One region of the Effusibacillus lacus genome, then DNA from elsewhere that is predicted to be linked to it. Evidence: riboswitches for the same ligand, from Rfam matches in the RefSeq annotation. Region 1 holds a riboswitch; each other region holds the start of a gene.

Evidence for each region. A riboswitch is a leader RNA that binds a small molecule or an ion and turns the genes downstream of it on or off. The one in region 1 is predicted to bind cyclic di-GMP.
Region 2: linked by a shared signal. The riboswitch ahead of EFBL_RS05135 (anti-repressor SinI family protein) and the one ahead of EFBL_RS17905 (ATP-binding protein) in region 1 are both predicted to bind cyclic di-GMP.
Region 3: linked by a shared signal. The riboswitch ahead of EFBL_RS02520 (phosphatase PAP2 family protein) and the one ahead of EFBL_RS17905 (ATP-binding protein) in region 1 are both predicted to bind cyclic di-GMP.

Annotation. Positions count from the first base shown of each region.
Region 1 is NZ_BDUF01000109.1:1,806-5,040, forward strand. Features, by position in the region: gene EFBL_RS17895 (methionine ABC transporter permease) at 1-67, shown strand, start outside; gene EFBL_RS17900 (MetQ/NlpA family ABC transporter substrate-binding protein) at 104-952, shown strand; cyclic di-GMP riboswitch class I at 1,099-1,185, shown strand; gene EFBL_RS17905 (ATP-binding protein) at 1,406-3,121, shown strand; gene EFBL_RS17910 (DEAD/DEAH box helicase) at 3,221-3,235, shown strand, end outside.
Region 2 is NZ_BDUF01000020.1:12,108-15,342, reverse strand. Features, by position in the region: gene EFBL_RS05145 (hypothetical protein) at 1-126, opposite strand, end outside; gene EFBL_RS05140 (hypothetical protein) at 267-1,070, opposite strand; cyclic di-GMP riboswitch class I at 1,447-1,532, shown strand; gene EFBL_RS05135 (anti-repressor SinI family protein) at 1,574-1,723, shown strand; gene EFBL_RS05130 (helix-turn-helix domain-containing protein) at 1,854-2,195, shown strand; gene EFBL_RS05125 (anti-repressor SinI family protein) at 2,362-2,505, shown strand; gene EFBL_RS05120 (hypothetical protein) at 2,661-3,011, shown strand; gene EFBL_RS05115 (AtpZ/AtpI family protein) at 3,074-3,235, shown strand, end outside.
Region 3 is NZ_BDUF01000010.1:11,286-14,520, reverse strand. Features, by position in the region: gene EFBL_RS02530 (glycosyltransferase family 4 protein) at 1-88, opposite strand, end outside; gene EFBL_RS02525 (MGDG synthase family glycosyltransferase) at 117-1,259, opposite strand; gene EFBL_RS02520 (phosphatase PAP2 family protein) at 1,270-1,785, opposite strand; cyclic di-GMP riboswitch class I at 2,191-2,274, opposite strand; gene EFBL_RS02510 (glycosyltransferase) at 2,355-2,789, opposite strand; gene EFBL_RS02505 (response regulator transcription factor) at 2,845-3,235, opposite strand, start outside.

The DNA.
Region 1 (3,235 bases):
GATCGCGCTTGTGCAAATCATTCAATACCTGGGTGACTGGACAAGAAGCAAAGTGGACAAGCGGTAATCATACAATACATCAAAAGAATGGGAGAGAGGAAACATGAAAAAGATCTGGAGTTTACTTGCTGTACTGGGACTATCAGCCTCTTTAGTGACAGGCTGCGGTGGCGGGAAAACCGAACCAGCCGCCAAACCGGATGCCAAGCCGGCTGAAAAGAAAGAGTTGAAGATTGGTGCTACGGCCGGTCCTTACAGTGACATGGTATCAAAGGCTATCAAGCCTATCATGGAGAAGAAAGGATATAAGATCGAGGTCGTGGAGTTTGGCGATTACATTCAACCGAACCTGGCTCTGGCCAATGGTTCCCTGGATGCCAATCTGTTTCAGCATATTGTCTACCTGAAGAAGTTCTCCGCAGACAAGGGACTGGATCTTTCTGCCGTAATCAGTGTTCCGACGGCTCCGATGGGACTTTATTCGAAGAAGTTCAAATCTCTGGATGAGATCAAAGAGGGAAGCACGATTGCGATCGCCAACGATCCCACAAACCTGGCCAGAACGTTGCTGCTGCTGCAGGATGCCGGCTTGATCAAGATCAAGAAGGATGTCGATGTTTCCAAAGCTTCTGAGAAAGACATCGCAGAGAATCCGAAGAAACTGAACATCAAACCGCTGGAGGCCGCCCAACTGCCCCGTGCAGTCGACAGTGCCGATCTTTCTGCCGTACCGGGGAACTTTGCTCTGGCAGCCAAGATGGATCTCTTGTCAGCATTAAAGTTGGAAAATATGCCTGATGATTACCGGAACCAGCTGGTTGTCAAAACCAAAGACCTGGAGGCCCAATTTACCAAAGACCTCAAGGCAGCCATTGAATCCAAAGAGTTCGAGCAAACCATCGACAGCCAGTTTAAAGGGTTCGGAAAACCGAAATGGATGACCCAGAAGTAATCTTGTATATACAAAAGACGCCAAAAGACGCCATTTGGGCGTCTTTTTGTTATGAAGTGCACGGAATTCGTCTTCCGGAATGCGATTGGCCGGGTAAAAAGGAAAGGGTTTCTCACCTGACGAATATATGGAATGCCACTCTTTGTGGCCGACAACGGCAAACTTCGGGAAACCGGAGGACGCAAAACTACAGGGGCTACGGTAGGAAACTACGAAGCCAGCCAGTTGCCGAAAGGAGGGGACATCATGAGAACAGCTTTCAAAGCAGGCATGTTTACAGCTCTCAACGCACTCGCGATCTTGATTACCTATGGGCAACCATGGTTCTAGTAGGTTGCCGGTCAAGAGAGAATCGGATAAACCCGATTCTCTCTTTTTAATTTTTTCTATAAGTGTTATTATTTAACTTATCGGCACCATCTGATCGGATCCTATTTTGAGAGGGGAGACAGCATGAAGGAAAGAAATTTGTATACATACGTTCTAAGTCTTGTAGCCATATATGCTGTCTGGGAGACGATCATTGATTTCGAGATTAGCAACTGGTTTTTTTATCTGCTGCTCATAGGGCTGGTCATTGTTTGGGATCTGTTTCCTGTCAAATTGCCCAGCGGAATTGAGTATGAGGCTGGTTCCATTGGTTGCTTGTTGATACTGTTTCAATTTGGTCTTTCTGCATGCATGTTGTCATGTATTATCGGCCTATTGTTTGCTTTTTGGAAGAATGCAAAGTCTTTCAAAAAAATTAAATGGTTTCGCTATACGGTCAGCATTGGCATGTATTATCTTTCATTCCTGCTTGCTTACAAAGTGATGGGGTATACGGCTTACCTCAATCCTTACATCCAGGCGTTTGCGATTGCGTCTGTTTTTGAACTTGCTAATCACATACTGATGGCCGGTGTGAAAAAAACGGTTACGGGAAGTGTTACAACCGGTGAATTTTTCGGACCTCTAAAGACCCTGCTTATTCCCGTAATCATGTACACCATTATTCTCCCCCGTTTAATGAGGCATCAGGAGATTCAGGAATGGCTGGATGAAATTTCTTTTTTGGCAATCGCATCCATTACGATCATTTACTTTTCTTCCGCATTTACCAAAGAACTCACAAAGCGCAGAGAGGCTCAAGAAGCCCTGTATCTTGCGCAACAGGAACTGGAGGATACACTCCGCCATCAACAGGGAATGACCTTCAAATTCAAGGAGGCGGATGAAAAATTCATTCATACGCTGTATGACGGGGAATTGATGTACAGGCTCGGGTTTGTCCCGGAAAAAGTGATTGGAAAGGAGTTGTCAAATTTTGTTCCAATAGACATGGCTTTAAAGACCGAAAGTTATTACCGCCGTGCATGGAACGGAGAAGAGAACGTGATCTACGAAGGGGAACTGAACGGGATCATCTATCTGGCTTCTTTGCGCCCAATTAAGCGAAACGGGAAAGTGGTGGAGGTAATCGGGTCCTGCGTGGACATAACCGAGCGGAAACAAGCTGAAGATCTTCTGCTCAAATCAGAAAAGCTGGCCGTCGCGGGTCAATTGGCTGCCGGAATCGCCCATGAAGTGCGCAATCCCCTGACAACGATCAGGGGGATTATACAATTGATGCAATCCGGTCGGATGAAAGAACAGTATTTTGACTTGATAGTTTCAGAAATCGATCGAATGAACCAGATCATTAGGGACTTTTTATCTTTGGCCAAACCCTATTCCACCTCTTTTAAGAGGACGAACCTCCATTCCTTTCTGGAAGATACGGTTCTATTGTTTACGGCTGAAAAAATCATGAGAAATGTGCAGATCGAACGGGATTTCTCGATCGACAACCCTTGGATTCTTTGTGAGGAAGCACAGTTGAAACAGGTATTTATTAACATTATAAAGAACGCGTTCGAAGCGATGCCCAATGGTGGAAATCTGACTATCAGCACGCATGTTTCGGAACCGAATCTTGCGGTCATCCGGTTCTCCGACTCCGGACTTGGAATCCCGGAGGACAGGCTTGACAAGTTGGGCGAGCCCTTTTACAGCACGAAGGAAAAGGGGACAGGTCTGGGTTTGATGGTCAGTTACCGGATTGTTGAGCAGCATAACGGCACAATCAGAATTCAAAGCAAACTCAACGTCGGGACTACTGTGGAAGTGGTTTTGCCGCTGGTTAAATAAACATGAGCATCTGCCGTGCTCCATTTGGTCTGTTCCTGATACTGGCGCATTTTTTAAGGTATACTGTCTTGAGAAGAAATCTTGGCAGGGAGACCCGACATGACGGAACCATTT
Region 2 (3,235 bases), on a different contig from region 1:
GGTTGATTGGCTTTGCGGCAAACTTGTCTCAGTTGTCTGGGTTTGGGTGGCTTCTTCCGCATGAGCAAGTGGAGAACCCATACTGAAAGCCATAACCAATGCGGTTACTGCACTTTTTCTAATCATTTTGCTATCCTGCTCCCTCATGTAATCTCGGTCTTCTTACGAGTTTTTTAGATGTATATGTAGTTGGCTGATAGAAATTAACTCCATCCTTTTCCGGGATGGAGTCAATTTCTTCTATGCTGTGACCAGCTTTATAGCTCTTAATCGATCAAGTCACCTGTTGTAGAAGCACTTTGAGATTGTACAACAGTTACATCCGAATTTTGTTTTTGGTTGATATCATGACCTTTCGCAACAGAACCTTGTTGGGTAACATTGGCAGATTTTTGTTTTTGATCGATTAATCCGCCTTCAGCAGATTGATCTTGCTCAGTCCAGTTGTCCGATTTTTGCTCCTGTGAGTTGTTGCGTCCCTTTGCCTTGGAGAACTGGTCTGTGCTGTTGGAAGATTTTTGTTGCTGACCGATAAATCCGCCTGCAGCAGATTGACCTTGCAGAGTCCAGTTGTCCGATTTTTGCTCCTGCGAATTGTTGCGTCCCTTTGTCTTGGAGAACTGGTCTGTGCTGTTGGAAGATTTTTGTTGCTGACCGATAAATCCGCCTGCAGCAGATTGACCTTGCAGAGTCCAGTTGTCCGATTTTTGCGATTGGGAACCCGATACCGGGCGACGGTATGTACCGTTGGCTATTTGGTATTGTTCGGTCGATTCTCCGGATCGTTGTTCTTGGCCCACAAAGAATCCTTCAGCCTCTTGGTACTGATCGTTGTACTGGTCAGCTTTCTGGGATTGCTCCAGACCGTCAGCTTGGTTCGCTATTTGTTGTTGCCCGAAAAATGCAGGTGCTTTTTGGGTTTGGCCCACCATGGCACCAACACCGTACTGGCTGCTGTAACTTTCCCTGTCAACTTTCTGCTTCTGGTCCACGGATGCGAATGCGGAACCTGCGCTGGCCATTACCATAGAAGTGATCACTGCTGCACTGATTGCAAACTTTTTCCTCATTTTCCTTACCTCCTAGTTTTTCTCGTTCGATTTGTCGAACAATAGTTTCAGTATGTACCTAATCAAAATAGGTTTAAACCTTCTTCGCGAGCCCGCTTGTTCGTTTTATCGAACCCGCATTCAAAGTATAATCGGCTTTTATAGAAAACAAAAATCGTAAATTCTTTCATTTTTCGTTGTATAGAACGGTTTTTGTTCATTATAGTGCACAAATCTTGTCCAATCTTTTATTTTGTTAGTTATATAGAACGTTTGTTGTTTCTTATAATGAACATAACCTGAGACACCAACAAGCGTCGAACAAAATCGAAATAATTCGAATATTTTTAATTGATAATTACTATAATTTAAATTAGAATTTTACTGGGGTAAAGCTTCCGGATAAAGGCAAACCTGACTGAAAGGCAGGGGCGCAAAGCCACAGGTCTAAGGTTTCCATACTATGATGGCTGGGCTGCCAATTGGAAAGCAATTTGAGCTGACCATTGGAGGGGTAAGGGGAAATGGTATCCATCGAGGAAGCTGTCAGTCTACCGTTGGATCCGGAATGGGTAGACCTGATGAAAACTGCGCGAGAGATGGGCATTACACCGGAGGAAGTAAGAAGTTTTCTTGTACAGGCCTCATTGGAATTATCGGGATTCAAAAGCTGACCGGATGATTAGGGACAGAAACAAGGCGACAGTCTTCACTGTCGCCTTTTGCTGGGTAAGCCTACAAAAATGTCAACTATATGATATAATGAACGAAACAATTATGAAACCTGATTGAGGAGGCAAGTCAGTGATCGGGAAACGAATCCAACAATTGCGTTTAGAAAAGAATCTCTCATTAACTGAACTTGCTGACCGGGCAGGTGTGTCAAAGTCATATCTCAGTTCCATTGAGCGGGATATTCAAGCCAATCCATCCATTCAATTTCTTGAGAAGATCTCCGCCGTCCTGAATGTGGATATCCAGACCCTGATTCTTTCCAATTCTGCTAAAGATTCCGATGCATTGGATCGCGAATGGCTCACCCTTGTCCGGGAGGCAATGGATTCTGGAATCAGCAAAGAGCAATTTCGTGAATTTCTTGAGTTTAACAAATGGCGGCTGCAGAATAAACACAATGAATCCCAATAGAGGGAGTACCCTGGAAGTGCTCCTCTTTTCTTTTCCAGCCCTTGCCCTTTATTCGTAAATATTGTTCAATCTTTGCGCTTAACCTGGTTTTTACAATGTGAATGAAACTCTAATAAACGCATAGAATCAATTGTGGGGAATTCTATGGCAGTGGAGGGGTAAGGGAATGATTGTAACGGGTGAGGCATTATGCAATTCCACCTTGGATGATGAATGGATCCAACTGCTGTTCATCGCCAGGGAAATGGGTATCCAACCTGAAGAAATAAGGGCTTTTCTGACACAAGCCTTACAACGGCCCACTGATTAGTCAAATGTGCAATTGCAGTTACTAGCGACATTGGGGATGTCGCTCTTTTTTTGTGATTGCCATGCCCGCGGGGGGAAGATCAAATACTTTCTCAAATACGGCAAACATGATATCATGACGTAAAGCTCCATATCCTATAGAAAAGGGGGCTGTCTATGAACCGCTTTCTTAACCTGAAATCTCTGTCCGGGGAACTGAAACGAACCGAAATTCGGAAAGGAATCGGTTACAAACTGACAACCAAAGAGTTTATCCTGCAGCGGGAGGACCAGACCTACCACATTCTGTTCGAAGATATTCTCGGTCTGATTCAACGGGAATCGATGGACGGACGCCCGGACGAAAAAGGAACGCACAAGATTATAACGAACAGGATACGTGTTTATAACCGAAGCGGAGTGTTTGAAAAAGGAGCTGCCACTCTGTACGCGTCCCTGTCCGACAATTTCTGCAAACTGTTTCTCGATTATCTGGAGCGGTCCCACCGTTCCGCCCCAGGTACGTAAAAAGAAAGCACCGATGGCAAGTGTTCACACCGGTGCTTTTTCTGACTCTATATCATTGGAGGGTGAAGACCGTGCAAGCTCCCAAGAAGTCCGACAAGAAAGACAATCCGTGGCAAGCGTTGGGGTTGGTGTCAGCCATTGGAGCCGACTTGGCCGGTTGCGTGCTCGGCGGCGTCTACCTGGGAATGTGGCTGGACGGACAGATTGGCACCGCCCCCGTTTTT
Region 3 (3,235 bases), on a different contig from region 1:
TTTCCCAGTAGTTGACCAAGCGGTTCAGCGTCATGGTGACTCCGTTAACTTGAGGCGCAAACGTGTCTGTAAACAGTGCAATCCGCAAACCAATCCCCCCTTGATATCTGACATATTTACCGGATCATCCGCAGGCGGGAGTGCCGTCCACGGTGTTCCAGCGCTTTCTCCATCACAGCTTCCGCAATTTCCTCGGCAGCTTTCGGACGACGGATGGTCTCCATGCGTCTGATCATTGTTTCCCGAACCGTCTTGTTCTCCGCAAGATAAAGAGCCAGATCAGCCGCTTCGTCCGGTGTATCCGCGGAATAAGCCACTCCCAACCGGGTCATCAGCTCCCCGTTTCGCTGTTCCTGTCCGGGTATCGAAGTATACAGCACCATCGGCAGTTTCATGGTCAGGGCTTCCGATACGGTCAAGCCGCCCGGTTTGGTAACAAGCACATGATGTTGGGCCATCAGCCTGGCAATCTGTCTAGTGTACCCGTATATAGTAATGTTGCCGTTCTGTCCGTACCGGCTCTCCAATTCTTCCTGCAGGGTCTGATTGTGGCCGCAAACCACAGTGATCTTGCAAGCGCCGCAGGAATCGGCAATCGACTCGACCATTGGGGTTACGCCGATTCCCAAGCCTCCGCCCATAATCAGAATTCTGTTTTCAGAATCCGGTCTGATACCCTCTGCGGTTTCCGAACCGGATAACGCTTCCAGAAACGAACGGGATACGGGAATCCCTGTCACCCGGACTTCTGCGGGATAACGGAGACGCTTATGCAGAACGTTTGCGATTGGTTGCGCAGGAACGCAGTAGAGATCCACCCCTTGGTGTGTCCAGTATCCGTGCATATCAAAATCGGTAATGACTGTACACAAGGGAACCTGCAGCCCCTTGCGTTTCATTTCCGCGATCAGGCACGCCGGGAGCGGGTGCGTGCAGACAACCGCATCAGGAGCCAGGCGTCTCAACCAGGAACCTACGTCTTTTTTCAACACACGGTGAACAATCAGGCGGCTGAACCCGTTCATTTCCTTCTCCCGCTGCCACTCGTACCATTTCCCCCACCAGCCCGGCCGCCGGGCCAGTGTTTCCAGATACAAGGCGCGAGTCACTTTTGCCGTGAGCGGGCGAAACGTATCCAGCAGGTTCAGTCTCGTCACCCGCGCATCCGGGAAGGATGTCAGCAACGATTCTTCAATCGCGGAGGCAGCCCGGTCATGACCCGCTCCAATCGATTCGGACAACAATACGAAATGCGGCATGGGTCCCTCCTTAAGCTATCACCAATGCGGTAACGGTACCAAGCATTGCACCGATGGCAATGTCAGTCGGATAATGCAAACCGAGATATACCCGGGATAAAGCCACGAGTACGGCCACACCGTAGAACACAGCCGTAAAAGCGGGAAATGCAATTGTCAACACGGTCGCCATGGAAAAAGCGGCCGTCGAGTGTCCGGAAGGAAATGACGCGTCACAGAGCAACTTGCGCCCGGTGCATACATCTTCAAGGGCCTGATAAGGCCTTCGCCGCGGATATACTTTCTTGCACACGCTGACAACCAGATGACTGATCAACAAACTCAAAGCCATATGAACGCCCGTCTTCATCAGGAACGAATTGCCGAAGAGCAGCAAAGCCAGTGCCAGCAGAATGCTCCAGACCGCCCCTCCGAAGTGGGTGATGCATGGCATTATTTTGTCCAGCAGCGAGGATCTCAAACTATGGTTCACCCAGAAAAATGTCGTGATGTCTCCGCCCCGTACCCAATCGGTCATTTTCTGCATCAGGTGGTTCCTCCCTTCCTCTCAGTCTTAACGTACCATCGAATTATTAAGAAAATATAAAGGTTAGCTTAAGAATTCAAATACTAGCGCTTATCTTACAAGTGCAAAAAGCGCTTCTTGGAATGTTTCAAGAAGCGCAGGGAATTGTCGGAACAACAGGATCAGGACACTTTCTTTTCCGGTTCGGGGTCATCAAGCAGCAGATTGCGGGTCGAATCCTTAAACTCCTTAATGGTTCTGCCGAAGACACGCCCCAATTCCGGCAGCTTTTGTAAACTATGTGTAAAAACGGCAAACAGACCAAGAGATCCCTCAGGAGAGGGATCTCTTGGTTGTGGGGGGTAGGGGGATTCCAAAAGGGTCAATGAGGAAACCTTTTGTGGGATTGAGCAATTCACCGGAACAATCAGCAGCCTGGCGATCATAGCTTTCGCTGTAGACCCATGGCTTTGCGTCCCTGTCTTTCGATCAGGTTTGCCCTTTGTGATTGACTCATTCCTTGTCTTAAATTTTACATATGTCGACAAAATAGTACATAGGACTGTAGGACTATTTTTCGGGAAATTACTTTATAATTCGACAATTACCGCCAAATAAGGGATTATTTTCCTGTTATTTTTATATCCCCGCAGGTCGATCAGGAGAAACGGACTCTCAGTTCCTGTTTCTGCCCACAATGCCCGTATCAGCTCCGGATCAAATTCCTGACTGCTTTCCACCAGTTCGATTCTGGCGTCATTTTCTTCCAGGCGTCTTATGATTTCCCGGGTCGTATCCCGGGATCCGGTATCCACCAGCACAATCCGCATCTCTTTTTTGGACAGAAACGCCCTGTAGCAGATAGTGCGAAGGAGTCCCTCCACGTAATTCTCCCCGTCCTGCACCAACAGTACCAAAGTCAGGCGGTTCTCTGGCGAGGAACGTCTATAGAAAAAACGGACCAGTTTGGTTACCCCTACAATCAAGCCGTATACGGCAAAAGCCCATATCAAAAGGGCCAGCACACCTGCCACCTCCCCTTGTGGTGTCAATATATGCCGGCCCCTATGTAGGCGTTCGTCAGAGTCGGACCCACCCGCGTCGGGCAGCTGTAATAACAGCTTGGGTTCGGTCATCAACCCCGAGTTTTCCCAGTATGGAAGAAACGTGATTTTTCACCGTTTTCTCCGAGATAAACAGGGTTTCCCCAATGTTCCGATTGCTTTTTCCTTCCGCCATTAAACGCAGAATTTCCATTTCCCTTTGCGTCAGCAAATCCTGCCAGGTGTCCTGTTCCACGGCAGTTGCGATTTCATCCTGGAACACCCTGCCGCCACCCATCTTGTAGCTTAGCCGTTTAAATTCATTGATCAGCTTCGTTGTAACCTGAGGATGGATAAATGCCGTTCCGCCGGCCACCTGTCGGACCGCGTCAACCAGGACTTCCGATTCGACATCTTTCAGGAGATAC